DNA from 3 places in the Streptomyces sp. NPDC101152 genome. Region 2 is predicted to be linked to each of the others. Evidence: riboswitches for the same ligand, from Rfam matches in the RefSeq annotation. Region 2 holds a riboswitch; each other region holds the start of a gene.
What was found. A riboswitch is a leader RNA that binds a small molecule or an ion and turns the genes downstream of it on or off. The one in region 2 is predicted to bind cyclic di-AMP.
Positions count from the first base shown of each region.

Region 1: it holds a riboswitch for cyclic di-AMP, as region 2 does, so the genes downstream of both, ACIRVK_RS19795 (transglycosylase family protein) here and ACIRVK_RS12780 (C40 family peptidase) in region 2, are expected to answer to the same signal.
Region 3: it holds a riboswitch for cyclic di-AMP, as region 2 does, so the genes downstream of both, ACIRVK_RS11870 (C40 family peptidase) here and ACIRVK_RS12780 (C40 family peptidase) in region 2, are expected to answer to the same signal.

Region 1 covers NZ_JBIWPO010000013.1:178,145-180,398, forward strand. The annotation lists gene ACIRVK_RS19790 (transglycosylase family protein) at 1-612, shown strand, start outside; cyclic di-AMP (ydaO/yuaA leader) riboswitch at 761-978, shown strand; gene ACIRVK_RS19795 (transglycosylase family protein) at 982-1,683, shown strand; gene eno (phosphopyruvate hydratase) at 1,942-2,254, shown strand, end outside.
Region 2 covers NZ_JBIWPO010000007.1:288,559-290,812, reverse strand. The annotation lists gene ACIRVK_RS12790 (LysR family substrate-binding domain-containing protein) at 1-216, opposite strand, end outside; gene ACIRVK_RS12785 (DUF5997 family protein) at 275-679, shown strand; cyclic di-AMP (ydaO/yuaA leader) riboswitch at 871-1,035, shown strand; gene ACIRVK_RS12780 (C40 family peptidase) at 1,044-2,254, shown strand, end outside.
Region 3 covers NZ_JBIWPO010000007.1:92,032-94,285, forward strand. The annotation lists gene ACIRVK_RS11865 (DUF6328 family protein) at 1-254, opposite strand, end outside; gene ACIRVK_RS11870 (C40 family peptidase) at 336-809, opposite strand; cyclic di-AMP (ydaO/yuaA leader) riboswitch at 813-1,024, opposite strand; gene ACIRVK_RS11875 (hypothetical protein) at 1,360-1,668, opposite strand; gene ACIRVK_RS11880 (ATP-dependent Clp protease proteolytic subunit) at 1,676-2,254, opposite strand, start outside.

The sequences.
Region 1 (2,254 bases), on a different contig from region 2:
TGTGGACTGACCTCCGGGCTCACCAAGGACTCGGGGTCGGCCGCGGTCGACACGGGCGTCGTCGGCAGCCTGCTCGGTTCGTCCGGTTCATCCGGTTCGTCGGATGGTTCCGGTTCCACCGGTCTGTCCAACTCCTCCGGCGACTCGGCCGGTGGCTCCTCCTCGACGGGCGGCTCCCCCTTGCCGTCCGCCTCTCCCGACGCGTCTCCCGACGCGGGCGACAAATCCGCCAAATCGGGCAACTCCGCCTCGCAGTCCGCTTCTCCGTCGGATGCGCAGAGTGCCGGCACTCCGTCGACAGGCCGGGCGAAGAGTGATGACTCGGACAATTCCCAGCAGGCCGTGGGTTCCTGGAACCTCGTCGACACCGGCGCCGTGACGTCGGGCACCGGCGCCGGCCGGCATCGCGGTCCGAGCGCCGACGAGAGCAGGACCGCCGGCGCCGCGGGCGGCTCGTACACCGTCCACGCCGGCGACAGCCTCGGCTCCATCGCCGACGCCCTTGGCCTGAACGGCGGATGGCGCGCGCTCTACGACGAGAACAGGCAGGCCCTCGGGGGCGACCCGAACCACATCGCCCCCGGTCAGACCCTGCGTCTCCCTGCCGAATAGGGCGAAAGCCAGCGGGAGTTCACGTCATATTTCGCGCTGAATGTCCGGCTTCGCGAAAGTGTGGGATGAGTCTCAGAAGCCCTGATCGTCTTTGAAATTCCGCGGATCCCGTGTCTACCGTCAGGACCGCTCGGCAACCCGAGCCCCGTCTGTCGCAACGCCGAATCCTGCCAGCGGCCGTACGGGAACAGTCGTCGCGCAACAGCGCCGTAGGCAGGAGCGGGGGACCCAAGGTAAGCGCCCCACCGGGCAGTTGACGGTGGCGGCTAGGGGTTAAGCCGCGCCTCGTGGAAGCGAGGACGCGGCCGGGCAACTCAACCGGCCCGAACCCGACAGCTCACCTCGCAGGCGTCGGTGAGGGGATCATCCATGCTGTTTTCCGGCAAGGGCAAGCACCGTCGTCCGTCCAAGGCCACCCGCGTCGCCGCGCTCGCCGGTGTCACCGGTGTCGCCATCGCCGCCCCGCTGATGGCGGCCGGCAACGCCTCCGCCGCCACCGCCTCCGAGTGGGACGCGGTCGCCCAGTGCGAGTCGGGCGGCAACTGGTCCATCAACACCGGCAACGGCTACTACGGCGGCCTGCAGTTCTCCGCCTCCACCTGGGCCGCGTACGGCGGCACCGCCTACGCCCCGCAGGCCAACCAGGCCTCCAAGGCGCAGCAGATAGCCGTCGCCGAGAAGGTCCTCGCCTCCCAGGGCAAGGGTGCCTGGCCGGTCTGCGGCACGGGTCTGTCCGGCGCCGCCTACAACGGTGCGAGCGCCTCGAACTCCTCCTCGGGCGCCGGCACCGCCACCCGCTCGAGCGGGTCGCAGACCGCCTCCCGCTCCTCCGAGCGTCCGGCCGTCAAGTCCGACAAGAGCCTGAAGAGCCAGAAGACCGTCACCACCCCGACCGGCAAGAAGGTCAAGAAGGGCGACGGCGAGTACAAGGTCGTCAAGGGTGACACCCTCAGCTCGATCGCCGAGAAGCACGGCGTCAAGGGCGGCTGGCAGCAGCTGTTCAAGCTGAACAAGGACATCGTCGACAACGCCGACCTCATCTACCCGGGTCAGCAGCTGCACCTCAAGTAAGAAGGGCGCCTCTCCCCCCAAGAAGAGGCCCTTCCCCGCCCTCAGGGGCTCCCCGCTCCGGTGCGTGTTCCCCCGTACGCACCGGAGCGGGGTTTTTTGCGCGATGCCCGCGCCGCTCTTTGTTCCGTTCAGAAACAATTTACTCTCGGTTCTGCCCAAGGGGTGGTCGGCAGCGTGGCCGATCGGCCCGGGGCGGTTAGGCTCGGACTCGCAGAACCCGCGCGGTGCTGCGTACCCGCGTCACATCCCAAGAAGGAGATGCTCGTGCCGTCCATCGACGTCGTCGTAGCCCGGGAAATCCTGGACTCCCGAGGCAACCCCACGGTCGAGGTCGAGGTCGGCCTCGACGACGGCAGCACGGGTCGTGCCGCCGTCCCGTCCGGCGCCTCGACGGGCGCCTTCGAGGCCATCGAACTGCGCGACGGTGACCCGAACCGCTACCAGGGCAAGGGCGTCGAGAAGGCCGTCCTCGCCGTGATCGAGCAGATCGGCCCCGAGCTGGTCGGCTACGACGCCACCGAGCAGCGCCTGATCGACCAGGCGATGTTCGACCTGGACGCCACCGACAACA
Region 2 (2,254 bases):
GATCGCGCTGAAGACGGCGCGGTCCACCGGGAGCCGCACCAGTCCGGCGTCCGCCTCGCCGGCGCGCAGCACGGCGGAGACCTCCGCCGCCGGGACGGCGAGGAGGTTCAGCGGGGTGTCGGGCAGGCGCTCGTGCCAGATCCGCACCCACTTGGCGGGCGTCGTCCCCGGGACGTACGCGAGCCGGAACACGGGGGATGCATCCGAGCCTGTCACCCCGCCAGGTTACCGGCCGTGGTCGGCGGCCTCGGACCCGGTCGATACCCTGGATCCCATGACGTCGCACCAGACCACCCAGACGATGAAGCCCGCGACCGCGGCGAAGAAGCTGGGTGTGTACCTCGAGGCCACCCCCGCCGAGTTCCGTGAGGGTGTCGTCTCGCGCGCCCAGCTCGAGCAGCTGCAGGCCGATCCGCCGCAGTGGCTGCGCGAGCTGCGGGCCAAGGGGCCGCACCCCCGTCCCGTGGTCGCGGCGAGGCTGGGCGTCTCCATCGCGGGCCTCGCGCGCGGTGGGGTCACCGAGCCCCTCACCACCGAGCAGATCGAGGCGCTCAGGCAGGAGCAGCCCGAGTGGCTCGTCCGGGAGCGCGCCACCCAGGCCGAGGTCCGCAAGGAGGGGGCGCGGATCAAGAAGCGGAACGCGGAGCGCGCGGCCCGGAGTGGCGACCGGCGGTCCTGACCGGCCGCCGTGACGACGTTCCGTCACGATCCCACGCCGCTGCGTGCACGACACACGTTTCTGACGGTGCGTCACGACGAAGGTCACAAAAGCGTATCGGACATTCTGGTCGTCAACCTTCACACGAGCCGCACAAGTTGGCTAGCGTGGTTTCAGGCCGCTCGAGTTCCTCCGGCGAACCCCGCCGGGACGCGCGGCCTCCGCTGAATCCGGTGCGAGCCGGAACCGGGGACCCAACCGAACAACGGGGTGAATCGGCCCAACAGCCCGTCAGGGCAAGGGTCGTAGGGCATGCCTTCCGGACACGACCGCCCGAACCCGACAGCTAACCCGGTAGGCGGAGTACGGAAGGAGTACGGCCCCCATGGCGCCGGAACGACCATCGCGCACCGGCGGCTTCGGCTTGCCCGGTATGCGCAACTCCGCCCTCGCGGCAGCGGCCCTCTCCTCGGTGGCAGTGCTCGCCCAGAGCGCCGACGCGGCGCCGGGCACGGCGGACGAGGGACCCAGCCGTGAGGCCGTCCGCCAGCGGGTGAACAGCCTCTACGACCAGGCGGAGTCCGACACCGGCCAGTGGAACTTCACCCGGCCGACGGCGACCGGATCGCGGGGCCGGGGTACCCCGGCCGGAGCCGGCCGGCGCTCGGACCCCGATGTCGACAACGTCAGCCGGCAGTGGTTCGACATGGCGCGCAACTCGCTGGGACCGACCGTCCCGGCGGCCCTGCCCGCCAGTCGCACCCCCGACCGGCGTCCGGCCGCCCCCCGGCCCGCGCGCTCGGCGGACCGCCCGCTGCCGGCCCGTACCGGCTTCGAACTGGAGGCGGCCGGCCGGCCCGCGGCCGAGCTGCCCGCCGGCGGCCCGCGGCGTCCCCTGCCCGAACTGCCCGCCGGCGACGCCACGGCCGTGCTTCCCGCCGTGCCGGCCCAGCGGCAGGAGTCCGCCATGGCCGCGCCGGCGACCGGCGCCGAGCCGAGGCAGACCTCACTGCGCCGCTCCAAGGAGCAGAGCCAGCGCAAGATCGCGGCGGCGAGCGAGCTGCTGTACCGCTACACCGCCCGCCAGACGTCGATGGCGCAGCCGGCCGTCGCGCCCCAGACACCGATCGTGTCACCGCCGGCTCTCGCGGCCCCGATGCCCGCCGGGCAGCAGCCGGCCGCCGCAGCCGCGTCGGCCGCGGCGCCCTGGTCGGAGCAGGCGAGCCGGGCGGTGGAGGAGGCCTGGCGACTCCAGCAGCCGTCCGTCCTCGACACGGGCGTGCAGCCGACGCAGCAGTGGACGCCGCAGCAGTCCCCTCTCGTCGACACGGGCGCGTCGAACACCCAGCAGTGGGCGCTCCAGCAGCCGACGGCAATGCCGACGACTCAAGCGGTGCCGCAGCAGGCGTCCGTGCTCGACACCGGCGCGTTGAGCACCCAGCAGTGGGCCTCTCCCGCGGTGGGCGCGCAGCCCTCGTCCGCCCTCGACGCGAGCCTGCCGGTGTCCGACCAGTGGCGGCGGCTGCAGGAGCCGAGCGTGCTGGACACCGGGGTTCCGGAGGCCGTCGCCGAGCCACCCGTCGGCAGCAGGGCCGA
Region 3 (2,254 bases), 200 kb from region 2:
GAGCGGTGCAGCGCGGCCGGGGCGGTGAAGAGTGCGGCGGCGAGGACTGCCAGCAGCAGCGTGGTGACGTACGTGGCGCGCTGGAACGTGTCGAGGGACGGGAAGCGCTGGGTGAAGGCCAGGCTCAGCAGGAAGGCGAAGAGGATCTGCACGCCGGTCTGGGTGACGCGCAGTTCCTGGAGCAACTCCACGAAGTTGCGGTCGGCGCGCTCGAGCGGGGTCTCGTTGCGCGCGGCGGGATGGTGGTGGGCCATGGGACACGGGTATCCAGCCGGACGCCGGTCAGGCCCGCGGGGACGACGGCCTGTCAGGTGGCCGCCGCCCCCGCGGGAGAGTCAGCTGACCCGTCCGTACCAGACGCTCTTGGTCCAGATCTTCTGCAGCCTCACCACGTCCCCGGTCCTGGGGGCGTGCCAGATCTTCCCCTGCCCGGCGTAGATGCCGACGTGGTAGACGTTCGACCCCGAGTGGAAGAACACCAGGTCCCCGGCCCTGCGGTTGCTCGCGGAGATGTGACGGGTCGTGTTGTACTGCTGGGCCGCCGTACGGGGCAGTTTCTTGCCCGCCGCCTTGTACGAGTACAGCGTGAGCCCGGAGCAGTCGAACCGGCGTGGTCCTGATGCACCCCACGCGTAGGGCGAGCCCTTCTTGGAGGCAGCCACCTGCAGTGCCTTCGTCGCCGGCGTCGCGGCCGAGGCGTCGGAGGCGACCCCCGGGATCACGACGGAGCCGCCCACGGCGGCGAGGGTGAGGGCCGAGGCCGTACCGGCCCGGACCATCAGCGACGGGACACGATTGAGCGCAGTCATGCGCAACCCTTCGTCAGCCGCCTGTGAAGGATGACCTGTCGGATTCGGGCTGGCGAAGTTGCCCGGCCGCTGACGCGGCTTCACCCCAAGGGCTGCTCGGACCGGTCATGGCGTGACCGTCCCGGCGACCCGTCGTGCTTGGGTCCTCCACTCCTGCCGATCCACTTCTGTCGACCGGTCATCCGTGCGGCGGCAGGACTCGGCGTCCGCCCGGATTGCCCCGCCGCGGTGGCGGGGGCTTGTCGTCAGACAGGGATCTTGACTCACGGATGTCCGAAAATCCCAATGGAATCGGGGTTTGTGTTGTTCCTCACCACTCACCCGTTCGGGTGGACGCCCCTGCGTTCGAGGCGGTGTCGAGGACCTCGAGGAGGCCCGGACCTGGGGTGGAATGCCCCATTCCGCCCTGCGGCCACGTGCGTTGCGCAACTTGGAGGGTCGCGAAAAAGGGGTCGCGTCTACTGCAAAGGGGGGTACGTCATTTGGTCCGTTTCGGCGCCGCTCCGGACGCCCGGCGTCAGGGCCGGGATGTCCGGAGCGGGCGTTCGCGTCAACTGTCGTCGTCCGGCGGCACGGTGACCCGGGCCGTGCGCCGCTCGCCGTCCAGGACCCTCAGGGCCCGCCGCAGCGTGGGGGCGTGCACCTCGTTCTCGCCGCGCTGGTGCATCAGGGCCAGTGCGTCGCGCAGTTCGGCCGCCCTGGCCACCAGCGCCTGCGCGGCGCGCAGTCCGCGGTAGGTGTCCCCGTGGTGCGCCGGGTTGATCCGGCCCAGCAGGTCGACCACATCGAGGTAACGGTCGATCAACTCGCCCTCGGCCCTGGTGAGCGCGGGCAGCGGCGGGAGTTCGGGTGGGAGCACCGGCCGCTCACCTCCCGCTCGGCGGGGCGACGGTGGCCTTGCGGCTGGGGATGATCCGGTCCACCAGCCCGTACTCCACCGCCTCCCGCGCGTCGAGGATCTTGTCCCGCTCGATGTCGGCGGTGACCTGTTCCGGGCTGCGTCCGGTGTGCCGGACGAGCATCTCCTCGAGCTGGGCCCGCGTCCGCGTCAACTCCTCGGCCTGGATGGCGAGATCGCTGGCCTGCCCTCGCACCGGTTCGTACAGCGCCGGCTGGTGCAGCACCACACGGGCGCCCGGCAGCGCGAACCGCTTGCCCGCCGTGCCGGCGCCCAGCAGCACGGCGGCCGACGAACCCGCCTGGCCCAGGCAGATCGTCTCCACGTCGCAGCTGACGTACTGGATGGTGTCGTAGATCGCCGACATGGCCGTGAACGAGCCGCCGGGGGAGTTGATGTACAGGGAGATGTCCCGGTCCGGGTCCTGGTACTCCAGGTGCATGAACTGCGCCATCACGTCGTTCGCCGACGTGTCGTCGATCTGCGTCCCAAGGAAGACGATCCGCTCCTCCAGCAGCTTCGAGTACGGATCCATGGTCTTCGAGCC